Regions from separate parts of the Janthinobacterium sp. GW822-FHT07A03 genome, predicted to be linked through region 1. Evidence: predicted binding sites of a transcription regulator. Region 1 holds the regulator's gene; each other region holds the start of a gene.
What was found. The regulator sigma-54, encoded in region 1, starts transcription at its own class of promoters, with help from an activator protein. The targets are predictions, from matches to a motif close to TGGCANGNAANCTGCTTT.
Positions count from the first base shown of each region.

Region 1 (3,398 bases):
TATTCTTCCGTAAAGAAATCTTCCAGCTGGGCGCTGCCGCCTTGCGGCGTAGCCAGGCCCGCATCATAAAAGAAACGGATGTCGCCGCCCGCGCACAGGGCTTTTTCGCTGCTGGAGCGGATCACCACGGCGTCCACCTGCGGGTCGTCGCGCCAGGCCAGCAAGGCCGCGCTCAGGGCCCGCACCATCTCCAGCGACAGGGAATTCAAGGCTTTCGGACGGTCGAGCACGATGTGCCCCGTGCGGTGGCGGATGGAGGTCTGGACGAAGTCGCTCATGGCAGGCAGGAAAGAAGTGAAAGTGCCAACATTCTAGCCCCTGCGCGAGGAAGATTGCGTTCAAAAGGTCCAGGCGCAAAAAAGGGCGCAAGATGTGCGCCCTTAGTTGATCACAACCGGTTGAAAGTCGCAGGCCGCTTAGGCGGCGGCGAATTCTTCTTCCGAGTTGTCTGGCAGATGCTTGATCGCCTCTTTACCGTGCCCTTGCACTTTGGTTTTGTATTTCATCACTTGCCTATCGAGCTTGTCGATCAGGGCATCGATCGCGGCATACAGGTCTTGCGCCAGGCTTTCCACATAGACGGTTTTGCCACTCAGACGCAGGTTGACTTCGGCCTTTTGACGTTTTTCTTTCTCTTTGAGGTTATCCACGGTCAGAATCACGGCGATATCGATGACTTGATCGAAATGACGTTTCACGCGCTCCAGCTTCGTTTGTACGTATTCACGGATGGCTGGTGTCACTTCGAGATGATGTCCGCTGATGGTGAGATTCATACACACTCCTAAAGATGATCGGGTTCGTGCGGTCCATCCTATCCGGCCCGCAGAGGAACCGAAAAAAACTTACAAACACTTACGCAGGCTCACTGGCGGAATTTTCAATGCTTCCCGGTATTTGGCAACAGTACGTCGCGCAATCACCATGCCTTGTTCCCCCAGCATGTCCGCAATCTTACTGTCGGATAAAGGATTTTTAGGGTCTTCTGCTCCTGTCAGTTGCACGATCAATGCCCGTATCGCCGTCGATGACGCTTCGCCCCCCGCTTCGGTGGCGACGTGGCTACCAAAGAAATATTTCAACTCGAACATGCCGTGCGGGGTCAGCATGTACTTTTGAGTTGTTACCCGCGAGATAGTACTCTCGTGTAAACCCAGTGTATCAGCTATTTCACGGAGCACAAGGGGGCGCATGGCAACGGCGCCATGCGAGAAAAAGTTCTTTTGTCTTTCTACTATCGCCTGCGCCACGCGCAGGATCGTGTCGAAGCGCTGGCGCATATTCTTGATCAGCCACTTGGCTTCCTGCAACTGTGCGCCCATGGCGCCCTCGCCCTTGCCCTGCTTGAGCAGGTTGGCGTACATGGCGTTGACGCGCAGGCGCGGCATGACGTCGTTGTTCAGGGTGACTTGCCAGCCATTGCGCGCGCGCTTGACGACGACGTCAGGCACCACGTAATCGGACACGTCCGAGGCGAACACGGCGCCCGGGTGCGGGTTGCACTGGCGAATCACCGTCTGCGCCTCGCGCAAGTCTTCATCGTCGCAATCGAGGGCTTTCTTCAGCTTGTTGAAATCGCGCTGGGCAAACCAGGCCAGGTGCTTTTCCACGATGACGAGGGCCATGCGCCGCGTCACCATGGCGACGTGCGGCAGGCGCTTGATCTGCAGCGCCAGGCATTCGGATGCATTGCGCGCACCCACGCCGGGCGGATCGAAACTTTGCAGCAGCGACAAGGCCGTGCGCATCTCGTCGGCGTCGATTTCCAGCTCTTCCGGCAGGCGCGCCAGGATGTCGTCGAGCGACTCCTCCAGGTAGCCATTGTCGTCGAGCGCGTCGATGATCAGCTCGACCAGCGCGCGGTCGCGCAACTCGAGCACCGTCACGCGCATCTGCTCCATCAGGTGCTCGCGCAGGGTGCAGTGATGGGCTTCCAGTTGCGGACGGGAATCTTCGTCGTCGGGCGCCTTGCCCCGGCTCGCCTCGCTCCAGTCGCTGTCGCCGCCATCCGCGGCGGCCGGGCCGTCGCCCGCCTCGCCGTCAAACGTTTCCGCTTCGGCCGGCGTTGCGGGCGCCTCCTGGCCTGGCGGCTGAGGCGGCGCTTCGGCCGGCGCGGCCGTGGAACTCAGGGCGCCGTCGGACAGCAGGCGCAGCGAACGGTCGAGCGGATCGTCGAGGCGCTCGAGCAAGGGATTGTCCGTCAGCAACTGCTCTAGTTCCTGGTGCAATTCCAGGGTAGACAATTGCAACAGGCGTATCGATTGCTGCAACTGCGGCGTCAGTGCCAGATGCTGCGAAGTGCGCAGCTGCAATGATTGTTTCATTGGCTCACATGCGGAAGTGTTCGCCCAGATAGACCCGGCGTACCGACTCGTTCGCGATGATGTCGTCGGGGCGTCCCGACGCCAGCACCGAGCCCTGGTTGATGATGTAGGCACGGTCGCAGATACCCAGCGTCTCGCGTACATTATGATCGGTGATCAGCACGCCGATATTGCGCTCCTTCAAGAAACGCACGATGCGCTGGATTTCGATCACGGCGATCGGATCGACGCCGGCGAACGGCTCGTCGAGCAGCACGAAACGGGGATCGGTGGCCAGCGCACGGGCGATTTCCACGCGGCGGCGCTCGCCGCCCGACAGGGACAAGGCCTGGTTTTCGCGCAGCTTTTCAATCTGCAGGTCGGCCAGCAGTTTATCCAGCCGTTCCTCGATCTCGGCCTTCTTCAGGGGACGGCCTTCGACGGTCTGGATTTCCAGCACGGCGCGGATATTGTCTTCCACCGTCAGCTTGCGGAAGACGGACGCTTCCTGCGGCAGATAGGACAGGCCCATCTGCGCGCGGCGGTGGATGGGCAGGCTGGAAATATCCACGCCGCTGATATCGATGCTGCCGCCGTCCGACGGCACCAGCCCCACGATCATGTAGAACGAGGTGGTCTTGCCGGCGCCGTTCGGGCCCAGCAGTCCCACCACTTCGCCGCATTCGACTTGCAGCGAGACATCATGCACGACTTGCCGCTTGCCATAGGTTTTTTGCAGCCCGCGAACGATCAGGGTGCTGCCGCAACGAGTATTGTCCATTATTTCGTTCCTGGCGCAGGCGTGGCCGGCGCTTTCTCCGCCGCCGGCGCCTTGGTCTTCGGCTGGATCACCATGCGCACGCTGCCGCCATCGGGGGTGCTGGTGCCGCTGTTGGAATTCTCCATCGCAAACACTTCCTTGCGGCTGTCATACGAGATGAAGGCGCCATTGGCCACATCGGTCACTTTCGTGCCTTCCAGGCGCGTCAGCTTGGCCCTGGAAAACAGTTTCACCACTTCCGTCTTGTTGTCGTATTCCACGCGCTCCGCTTCGCCTTCGACCCACAGGTCGCCCGCGCCATCGCGCTTCTGGCG
Region 1 is NZ_JBXAKW010000002.1:580,582-583,979, reverse strand. Features, by position in the region: gene AC1RJW_RS08710 (enoyl-CoA hydratase/isomerase family protein) at 1-278, opposite strand, end outside; gene hpf (ribosome hibernation-promoting factor, HPF/YfiA family) at 417-776, opposite strand; gene AC1RJW_RS08700 (RNA polymerase factor sigma-54) at 846-2,324, opposite strand; gene lptB (LPS export ABC transporter ATP-binding protein) at 2,329-3,084, opposite strand; gene lptA (lipopolysaccharide transport periplasmic protein LptA) at 3,084-3,398, opposite strand, start outside.

Region 2 (3,398 bases), on a different contig from region 1:
GGCGCTGATTCGCCTTTCCCTGGCGTGCCTGCTGCAGGGCAAAGGCCGCTGCTACCCTCTTGGCAATCGATTGCGTGCTTTCTCCGGCACCGGCGTGCCGGCCCAGTGCCGCCGGCGGCATTGCGGCCACTTCGATTTGCAGGTCGATACGGTCGAGCAGCGGGCCGGACAGGCGGCTGTGATAACGGAGCACGGCGTCCGGCGTGCAGTGGCAACGGCCGGAAGCGTGGCCCAGATAGCCGCACGGGCAGGGATTCATGGCGGCGATCAGCTGAAAGCGGGCAGGAAACTCGGCCTGGCGGGCCGCGCGTGAAATATGGATGACGCCCGATTCCATGGGCTGGCGCAGCACATCGAGCACCCTGCGCTGGAATTCGGCGATTTCATCGAGAAACAGCACGCCGCAGTGCGCCAGCGAGATTTCTCCCGGGCGCGGCACGTTGCCACCGCCCACCAGGGCCACGCCGGACGCTGTCTGGTGCGGGGCGCGGTAGGGGCGGCGTTTCCAGTGTTCCACCTTGAAGTGGCCGCCCAGCGAATGCACGGCGGCCGATTCCAGCGCTTCCTCATCGCTCATGGGCGGCAGAACGCCGGGGAAGCGGCTGGCCAGCATGGTCTTGCCCGCGCCCGGCGGTCCCACCATCAGGACGTTGTGGCCGCCCGCGGCCGCCACTTCCAGCGCCCGCCGTGCCTGCTGCTGGCCCTGCACGTCGGCAAAGTCGGGATACGCAAAAGCGTGCGCTGCCAGCCTGGGCTGGTGACGCTGCAAGGCCGTGTGGTTGACGTGCGCGGCAAAATGCGCGCAGACTTCGAGCAGGCTGTGGGCGGGATAGATGCAGGCATCGCTGACCAGCGCCGCCTCGTCCGCGTTCGCCTGCGGCAGGATGAAGGCGCGTGGCGTGCCCGCCCCGCTGCGCTGCATGGCAAAGGTCATGGCCAGCGCGCCGCGGATGGGGCGCAGCTGTCCCGACAGCGACAGTTCGCCGGCAAATTCATAGTGGTGTAATTGGTCGCCCGGCAACTGGCCGGAGGCGGCCAGGATGCCCAGCGCAATGGGCAGGTCGAAGCGCCCCGATTCCTTGGGCAGGTCTGCCGGCGCCAGATTGGCCGTGATGCGCCGCGCCGGCATCTCGAAGCCGCAGTTTTGCAGCGCGGCACGGACGCGGTCGCGCGATTCCTTCACTTCCGTATCCGGCAGGCCGACTATCGTAAAGGAGGGCAAGCCATTGGCAAGGTGGACTTCGACACTTACCTCGGGCGCTTCCATGCCGGCCAGGGCGCGGCTTTTCAGGACGGCCAGGCTCATCAGACTCCCCTGTGGCGCGGGTGCGGGCAGGATCAGTCTAGCGCTTGAAACGCCGTCAGGCTTGAGGTATGCCAGCAAGGCCGTCAATAACGGGTCCTGGCTGGCGGCAGATTAGGCTTTGGATTCGTTCAGACGCGTTTCCAGTTCGATCAGGCGCAATTCCAGTGCATCAAGCTTGGCGCGGGTCTTGGCCAGCACTTGCGCCTGGATATCGAATTCCTCGCGCGTGACGAGATCGAGGCGGGCGAAGCCCTGGGTCATCATCGATTTCACGTTTTTCTCGATATCCTTGGCTGGCGAGTTCTCGATGGCTTGGTGAATCTTGCCTTGCAAGTCGTTAAAGAAGGTATTCATGTCCATGGTCAGTCCTTTTATGGTGCGGCATGTGCATCGCACCATTGCGGTGCACAGCGGTGTTAATCTGGTGCGAAAATAGGCAAATCCACAACGCTTCAGCAGCGTATTCCCGCATGCCCAGCGGCTTGCAGGGTATGTATGGCCGGAAACGCACCTGTCAAGGTGGCAAGAGAGCTGGCACGTATTCTGCTAAAGAAGGTATGAACGCTTTGTGATCTCCAGCCAAGATTTTAAACCTCAACCGCTTTAAAAGTTCAATAAAAGGGAATCGCCATGAAGAATCTGTCCAAGAACATGACTTTAGCTGCAGCGTTGACGCTGGCCATGGCCGCTTTGTGCGGCAGCGCCATGGCCCAGGATGCAGTGGCGGCGCCTGCTGCAGCCGAAGCCGTACCTGATAACGTGGTGAGCTACAACGTGGCGCTGACCAGCGATTACCGCTACCGTGGCGTGTCGCAAAGCCGTCTCGACCCTGCCATCAGCGGCGGTGCCGACTATACCCACAATCCGACGGGTTTGTACGTTGGGACCTGGTTGTCGAGCATCAAATGGATCAAGGACGGCGGCGGCGATACGAACCTGGAATGGGATATTTATGCCGGTAAACGGGGCGAGATCAGCAAGGATTTCACCTATGACGTGGGCGGCCTGTATTACTTCTACCCATCGAACGGCTTGAGCACGAATGCGAACACCTTCGAGCTGTACGGCCAGCTGGGCTATGGCCCGGCCTACATCAAATATTCGCACTCGACGACCAATCTGTTTGGCGTGCCTGACAGCAAGAACAGCGGCTACCTCGATGTGGGCGCGAATATCGATATGTACGAAGGCTATCTGCTGAACCTGCATGTGGGCCGCCAGAAGGTCGAACATAACGATGCCCTCAGCTACACCGATTACAAGCTGGGTGTCACCAAGGATTTCGGCGTGGCAACTGTTGCGTTGGCCTACGTCAAGGCCAACATCACGTCGCTGGCACCGAATGGCAAGAATCTGGCGAAATCCGGTCTCGTGCTGACCGTATCCAAAACCTTTTAAGCGAGACTGCCATGAAAATGATTACTGCAATCATTAAACCGTTCAAACTGGACGAAGTACGCGAAGCCTTGTCGGCTATCAACGTGCAAGGTATTACCGTCACCGAAGTCAAAGGTTTCGGCCGCCAGAAAGGCCACACGGAACTCTACCGTGGCGCCGAGTATGTCGTTGATTTTTTGCCAAAAACCAAGATTGAAGCGGCCGTCGATGACGCCATTGTCGACCAGGCCATCGAAGCGATCGAAGGCGCCGCGCGTACCGGCAAAATCGGCGATGGCAAGATTTTCGTCTACAACCTGGAACAAGTCATCCGCATCCGTACCGGTGAAACCGGCAACGAAGCGCTCTAAGGGGAATATTGATGCGTAAAAATATAACAAAATTGCTCGCTGGGATAGCCTGTCTGTGTGCGTTTGGCGTCGCCACGCCGAGCTTTGCCGATGCCCCCGCCAAGACGGAGGCGGCTACAACCACGGCCGTCGCCACCCCCGCCGTCACGCCCGTGCCTGACGCCGCGCCCGCTGCCGCTGCTCCGGCCCCGGCCGCTGCCGCGCCGGCTGCCGCCCCTGTCGCCAACAAGGGCGATACCAGTTTCATGATGATTTCCACCTTGCTGGTGATTTTGATGACCATCCCCGGCCTGGCCCTGTTCTACGGCGGCCTGGTGCGCTCGAAGAACATGCTGTCGGTGCTG
Region 2 is NZ_JBXAKW010000010.1:1,480-4,877, forward strand. Features, by position in the region: gene AC1RJW_RS24810 (YifB family Mg chelatase-like AAA ATPase) at 1-1,306, opposite strand, end outside; gene AC1RJW_RS24815 (accessory factor UbiK family protein) at 1,418-1,666, opposite strand; gene AC1RJW_RS24820 (TorF family putative porin) at 1,937-2,704, shown strand; gene AC1RJW_RS24825 (P-II family nitrogen regulator) at 2,716-3,054, shown strand; gene AC1RJW_RS24830 (ammonium transporter) at 3,066-3,398, shown strand, end outside.
Region 2: AC1RJW_RS24820 (TorF family putative porin) is a predicted target of sigma-54. The motif match lies at 1,839-1,856, and genes of this name have one in related genera.

Region 3 (3,398 bases), on a different contig from region 1:
ACGGACGACAAGGTGCGCGGCTTTGCGCTGGGTGCCGTCGATTTCATCGCCAAGCCCTTCCAGGCGGAGGAAATCCTGGCCCGTACCGATGCGCACGTGCGCCTGGCGCGGGCGCAGCTGCAGCTGGCGCAGGAGCGCGCCAACCTGGAGCGGCGCGTGGCCGAACGCACGGCCGAACTGGAGCAGGTGGCCAGCACCCTGGCGCGCGAAGTGCAGATCCGCCGCGCCAATGAAGAATTGCTGCGCCTGTCGGGCCAGGTCTTCGAAGCGACCCAGGACGCCATCCTGATCACCGATCCGGCCGGCGTCATCGTCACGGCCAATCCCGCCTTTACCCGCATCACCGGCTATGCGGCGCAGGAAGTGGTGGGCACGGACATCATGCGCCTGCATGCCGAATACACGGGCGAAGCGGTGCTGCTGGCCCTGCGCCAGGGCTTGCGCAGCAGCGGCTGCTGGTCGGGCGAGGTGCAGACGCGGCGCAAGAGCGGCGACACCTATCCCTGCCTGCTCAGCGCCTCCACCGTGCACGGCCCGGACGGCGCCGTCGTCAACTACATCGGCGTCTTCCTCGACATCAGCGAGCGCAAGGCCGAGCAGCATCTGATCGATTTCCTCTCCTACCACGACGCGCTGACGGGCTTGCCGAACCGCGTGCTGCTGCGCGAGCGCTTCGAGCAGGCGCGCGCGAACGCCGTGCGCGACGGCCAGCAGGTGGTGCTGATGTGCCTGGACCTGGACCGCTTCAAGAACATCAACGATTCGCACGGCCAGGCCGTGGGCGACAAGGCGCTGCAGGTGGTGGCGCGTTTCCTGTCCGGCTGCGTGCGCGAGGGCGACACGGTGGTGCGCCAGGGCGGCGACGAATTCCAGATCCTGCTGCAGGACGATGTCCTGCTGGGCCGCACGCTTGCGCTGGCGCAAACCATCCTGGCCGGCTTGCGCGAAGAGCTCAGCGTCGATGGCGAGCGCCTGGCGCTGACGACCAGCATCGGCATCGCCCTGTGCCCGGCCGACGGCGACAGCCTCGACGACGTGCTGCGCCATGCCGACACAGCCCTGGTGCGCGCCAAGGAAATGGGGCGCGACCATTACGCCTTCTTCACGGAGCGCATGGGCAGCGATATCCGCGCCCGCCTGGCCATGCAGCAGCAGCTGCGCGGCGCCATCGGCCGCGATGAATTCGAGGTGCACTACCAGCCGCAGATGTGCCTGCGCACGGGCGCCATGCTGGGCGCTGAAGCGTTATTGCGCTGGAACAACCCTGTGCTGGGCAAGGTGCCGCCCGGCCTGTTCATCGCGCTGGCCGAGGAATACGGTTCCATCACGGCCATCGGCGAGTGGGTGCTCGAAAGCGTCTGCGCGCAGATCCGCGTGTGGCACGACGCGGGCCTGGGCAGCATCAAGGTGGCCGTCAACCTGTCCGGCAAGCAGTTCGCGCAGGACCGCACGGTGCCGTTCGTCGAGGCGGCCCTGCGCAAGTACGGCATCGCGCCCGCCTGCCTGGGCATCGAGATCACGGAAAGCACGGTGATGGGCGACCCGGACAAGGCGGTGGCGGCCCTCACGCGCCTGAAGGACATCGGCGTGGGCATTTCGCTCGACGACTTCGGCACCGGCTATTCCAGCCTGGGCTACCTGAAGCGCTTTCCCATCGACGTGCTGAAGATCGACAAATCCTTCGTCGACGACGTCACCACCAGCAGCAGCGATGCGGCCATCGCCCGCTCCGTCATCTCGCTGGCGCACAACCTCGACATGCGCGTCATCGCCGAGGGCGTGGAAACGCGCGAGCAGGTCGACTTCCTGACGGAACACGGCTGCGATGAAATGCAGGGCTATTATTTCAGCCGTCCCCTGGCGGCCGCACCGTTTACGGCCTTGCTGCGCGAACGGCGCACCCTGGCCATGGCCCAGGCATAAGCGCCGCGGTGCGGCCGATGCACCATGCCGGTGCGTCCGCTGCAGCGCGGTGCGCGATTCTCACTTTTCCATCCCCTGACGCTGGCACATATCCTGCTTAGGTAATCGCTTATTTACGCGATTGCCCCGCATGCCAGACAGCAGCCATCCAGTCATGCCTACACCAGCCAGCGCGCACGGCGCCTGGCAGGCGCAGCTGCGCCTGGGCTTCGCGCTGCACGATGGCGTCAGCCGCCTCGTCGAGCGCACGCACAGCGGCCCCCTGCGCGTGCAAAAGCCTTTGTATCCGGAAGGCGGTGGCGTCTGCCACGCCATCATCATCCATCCGCCCGGCGGCGTGGTGGGCGGCGACCAGCTGGCCGTCGACGCCACGGCGGGCGAGGGCGCGCACGCCTTGCTCACGTCGCCGGGCGCCGCCAAATGGTACCGCGCGAATGGCCACGTCTCGGGCCAGCACATCGTGCTGCGCGCGGGCAGCGGCGCCGCCATCGAGTGGCTGCCGCAGGAGAGCATCTTCTTCGACCAGGCCTGCGTGCGCCTGCGCCATGAAGTGGAACTGGCGCCGGACGCCGGCTACATCGGCTGCGACATCGTCTGCCTGGGCCGCAGCGCCGCGGGCGAAATGTTCAACACGGGCAGCATCAGCCAGCAGGTGCAGATCCGCCGCGGCGGCAAGCTGCTGTGGTGGGAGCAGGGCGTGCTGGCCGCCGGCGGCGCCCTGATGGCCAGCCCCCTGGGCTTGGGGGGCCACACAGTATGCGCCACCCTGATCGCCGTCGGCATGCCCGTTTCCCCCGCCGTGCTGGCCGCTTTGCGCGAGATCAATGTCCCTGCCGGCGCCATGTTTGGCGCCACGCAGATGAAAGCGCTGGTGGCGGTGCGCCTGCTGTGCGGCGACAGCGAGGCGGCGCGCCGCGTCATGCTGGCCGCCTGGCAGTTGCTGCGTCCCGCCATGCTGGGGCGCGACGCCGTCGTGCCCCGCATCTGGAACACTTGAACACAAGGAAAACCATGGACCTGACTCCCCGCGAAAAAGACAAGCTGCTCATTTTTACGGCCGCGCTGCTGGCCGAACGGCGCCTGGCGCGCGGCTTGAAGCTCAATTATCCGGAAGCGGTGGCCCTGATCAGCGCCGCCATCATGGAAGGCGCACGCGACGGCAAGTCGGTGGCGCAGCTCATGTCGGACGGCACGAAGATACTTTCGCGCGCGGACGTCATGGACGGCATCGCCGAGATGATCCCCGACATCCAGGTGGAAGCGACCTTCCCCGACGGCAGCAAGCTGGTGACCGTGCACCACCCGATACCGTAGTTCTTTGACTGGCCAGGGCGCCACCCGCGCCAGGGCTGTTTTGGCGCCGGCCACCCGCCGGCAAGCGTAACGCGATCTTTGAAGGAGGCCCGCATGACCCCAGGCGAATACCAATTGGAAGAAGGCGAAATCAGCTTGAATGCGGGGCGCGCCACGGCCAC
Region 3 is NZ_JBXAKW010000001.1:1,009,061-1,012,458, forward strand. Features, by position in the region: gene AC1RJW_RS04585 (two-component system response regulator) at 1-1,923, shown strand, start outside; gene AC1RJW_RS04590 (urease accessory protein UreD) at 2,078-2,920, shown strand; gene AC1RJW_RS04595 (urease subunit gamma) at 2,935-3,237, shown strand; gene AC1RJW_RS04600 (urease subunit beta) at 3,331-3,398, shown strand, end outside.
Region 3: AC1RJW_RS04590 (urease accessory protein UreD) is a predicted target of sigma-54. The motif match lies at 2,006-2,023, and genes of this name have one in related genera.

Region 4 (3,398 bases), on a different contig from region 1:
CGTACTGTTCCGGCGTGATGTCGGCCTTGTTGCGGGCCCACAGGGCGCTGGCCTGGTTGACGGTTTCGAATTCGTCTTTCAGGACGGTTTCTTTTTTCTCGTCGTCCCACTCTTCCTTCTGCATCACGATCGGCAGCGAGATATGGTCCGAGTATTTGCGGATGATGGACTTGATCTTCCAGCTCGACAGCAATTCGTCCTCGCCTTCGCGCAGGTGCAGGATGATGTCCGTGCCGCGCGACGGCTTGTCGATCGATTCGATGCTGTAATCGCCTTCGCCCGCCGACTCCCAGCGCACGCCTTCCGAGGCGTCCACGCCGGCGCGGCGCGTTTCGACGGTGATCTTGTCGGCCACGATGAAGCCGGAATAGAAGCCCACGCCGAACTGGCCGATCAGGGCCGCGTCCTGCTGCTGGTCGCCCGACAGCTTGCCGAAGAATTCCTTGGTGCCCGACTTGGCGATGGTGCCCAGGTGCGAGATCGCCTCGTCACGGGTCATGCCGATGCCGTTGTCGGAAATGGTGATGGTGCGCGCATCCTTGTCGAAGCTGACCTTGATCTTCAATTCGTGATCGTTGCCGTACAGGGCGTCGTTATCGATCGCTTCGAAGCGCAATTTGTCGGCCGCGTCGGACGCGTTCGAGATCAATTCGCGCAGGAAGATTTCCTTGTTCGAGTACAGGGAATGGATCATCAGGTGCAGCATTTGCTTCACTTCGGTCTGAAAACCCAGGGTTTGCTTTTCGGAGACAGCCATTTTTACCTCATAGTCTTGTGGATGGGACGGATTTGATGAAGTTGGGGATTATATAAGCGATTTCAAGGCGTCTTTGCAGCAATGTGCGGGTGGGGTGGTTGCATCGTGCACCGACGCCCGTCGGCCGGTGTGACGGAGGCCATAGCAAAATCGATAACAGAACAACCTCATCAATTGAGCGGCTTGCAAGCAGCATCGGCATTAATATTGATTTTCTATTATCAAACAGGAGGAGACCGTCGTGAAACGCCTATCCATGCTGTCCGTTCGCACCTGCATGCCGCCGTCCATGGCGGGCTCCCGTCGCACACCAACCACGGCGCCTGCGGCTCCTGAAAAGCCCGTCACTGCGCGTCAGCGCAAGACCATGATGCAGGCCATGCGGACCGGTATCTTGGCTGGCCTGCTGGCACTGCCCGCCATGGCCCAGGCAACCGTCATCGAATTCAGCGTGAGCGGCATCGTCGCCCAGGGGGTGGACGAACTGCACCTGTTCTCCGATTACGGGGAATCGCTGATCGGCAAGCCATATACGATGAAATTCCTGCTCGATACGGCCACGCTCGCAGAGAGCCAGTCCGGCAACATCCATGGCGCCAGCAACTCGACCAATGGCGCCCCCGTGTATTTTTCCGGCGAGATCAAGATGGGCAGCCGCCGTTACAACTGGACTCTCGATCCTGACGGCTACGCCAGCATGTATTTACTACCGACAAGCAATATCATGATGCAGAGTTCCGGTGGCTACGGCTTCGGGCAATACAAGGTGTCGTCCATGCTCGACGTGTCCGCCGGCGGCTCGACACCTTATTTTGACACCGCGGAGTTTGAACAGCGCATCGAATTCAAGGATTTCGTCGACCCCTGGGGCTACAGTTCCGAATTCCAGCTGACGTATACCGCGCCGCGCTATCCGGACGACCATGGCGCTTACGTCGCCAAGACCAATTTTGTCGGCACCGGCACCTACGCACTGTGGCAAGTACGCGAGGTGCCGGAACCGGGACAAGTCGGCATGCTGCTGGCCGGCGCGGCCCTGCTGACAGCCCTGGCGCGCCGGGAGCGCCGCCGCGCCTGAGCATCGGGCGGCGGCTGCACGCAACCGGGCGCTATCTCGCCGGCTTGTTCAGAGCGGATGGGACGGCGCCGCCCGCCTGACCCAGCGCGCGGGCGAAAAAATCCCATATCCGCTCGTCCTGCACCGTGGCCAGGTTCAGGCGCATGCAGGTCGACGGCAGCTGGCGCGGCGAAAACAGGCTGCCCGGCCCCAGCACCAGGCCTTCGGCCAGCGCCTTTTCGGCCAGCACATTGGTGTCGCAGCCCGCGTCGGCCCAGATGAACATGCCGGCCGGCGCGGGATCGAAGCGCAGGCCGGCCCGCTCGGCGCGGCGGTACGTGCCCTCGCGCACCTTGTCGAGCCGCGCGCGCAGGCGTTCCGCATGTTTGCGGTACAGGCCTTGCGAGAGGATTTTATATACGACCCGCTCGCCGATGTCGCTGGTGGTCAGGGTGGCCAGCATCTTGCGGTCGGCCAGCCGCTGCGCCCATTCCGGCGAGGTGGCGATGAAGCCCACGCGCAGGTTGGCCGACAGGCTCTTGGAAAAGCCGCCCAGGTAAATCACGCGGCGCAGCTGGTCCAGCGCGGCCAGGCGGGTGGCCGCCTGCACGTCGCCGCCCGGGTGCATGTCGCAATAGATATCGTCTTCGACGACGAGGAAATCGTGCTGTTCGGCCAGGCGCAGCACCTGGAACGCCTTGGCGGCCGACAGCGACGTCGAGCTGGGGTTGTGCAGCACCGAGTTGATCACATACAGCTTGGGGCGGTGCAGCGCCGCCAGCTCGGCCAGCACGGCGATATCGGGGCCGTCTTTCAAGCGCGGGATGCCGATGACGTTCATGCCCATGGCGGCAAAGGCGCCGAACATCAGCCAGTATGCGGGATCGTCGACGAAAATGGTGTCGCCGGGGCGGGCAAACTCGCGCGCCACCAGGTCCAGCGCCTGCATCACGCCCACCGTGGTGACGATCTGCTCGGGCGGACAGGCGATTTCCAGGCCCGCCAGTTTCAGCTGCAACTGCTGGCGCAGCGGCAAAAAGCCCTGCGGCGAGCCGTAACCGAGCAGCAGGCTGCCCGGCTGGCGGCTGACGTCGCGCAAGGCGCGCGCCACCAGCTCGCCATCGAGCCACTCGGCGGGCAGCATGCCGGTGCCGGGCGCGGGGATGGCCGGCGTCTGGCGGAACATGTTACGGATCAGCCAGACGACATCCATCGGCTGCGCCGCCGCGTCCTGCGCGCCGGCGGGCGGCGCCGGCGTGTTCAGCGGCGAGCGTTCGCGGACGAAAAAGCCGGCGCCACGCCGCGATTCCAGATAGCCGCGCGCCACCAGCTTGTCGTAGCTGGCCACCACCGTGGCGCACGAGACGTTCAGGCTGGCGGCAGCCTGGCGGATCGAGGGCATGCGCGCGCCGCCGCGCAGCAGCTTGTCGTCGATGCGCGCCGCCAGCGAACGCGCGATCTGGTCGATCAGGGTTTCGCCCGAAGCGCGCGACAGCAAAGGGAGTGTATTGCTCATATGACCATTACAGTATGTGAAGTTATGCGGCAAAGTGTATTTGTACTGTATTGCTATTCGCCTCTAGG
Region 4 is NZ_JBXAKW010000007.1:38,875-42,272, forward strand. Features, by position in the region: gene htpG (molecular chaperone HtpG) at 1-757, opposite strand, end outside; gene AC1RJW_RS19995 (PEP-CTERM sorting domain-containing protein) at 999-1,835, shown strand; gene AC1RJW_RS20000 (aminotransferase-like domain-containing protein) at 1,867-3,330, opposite strand.
Region 4: AC1RJW_RS19995 (PEP-CTERM sorting domain-containing protein) is a predicted target of sigma-54. The motif match lies at 954-971, and genes of this name have one in related genera.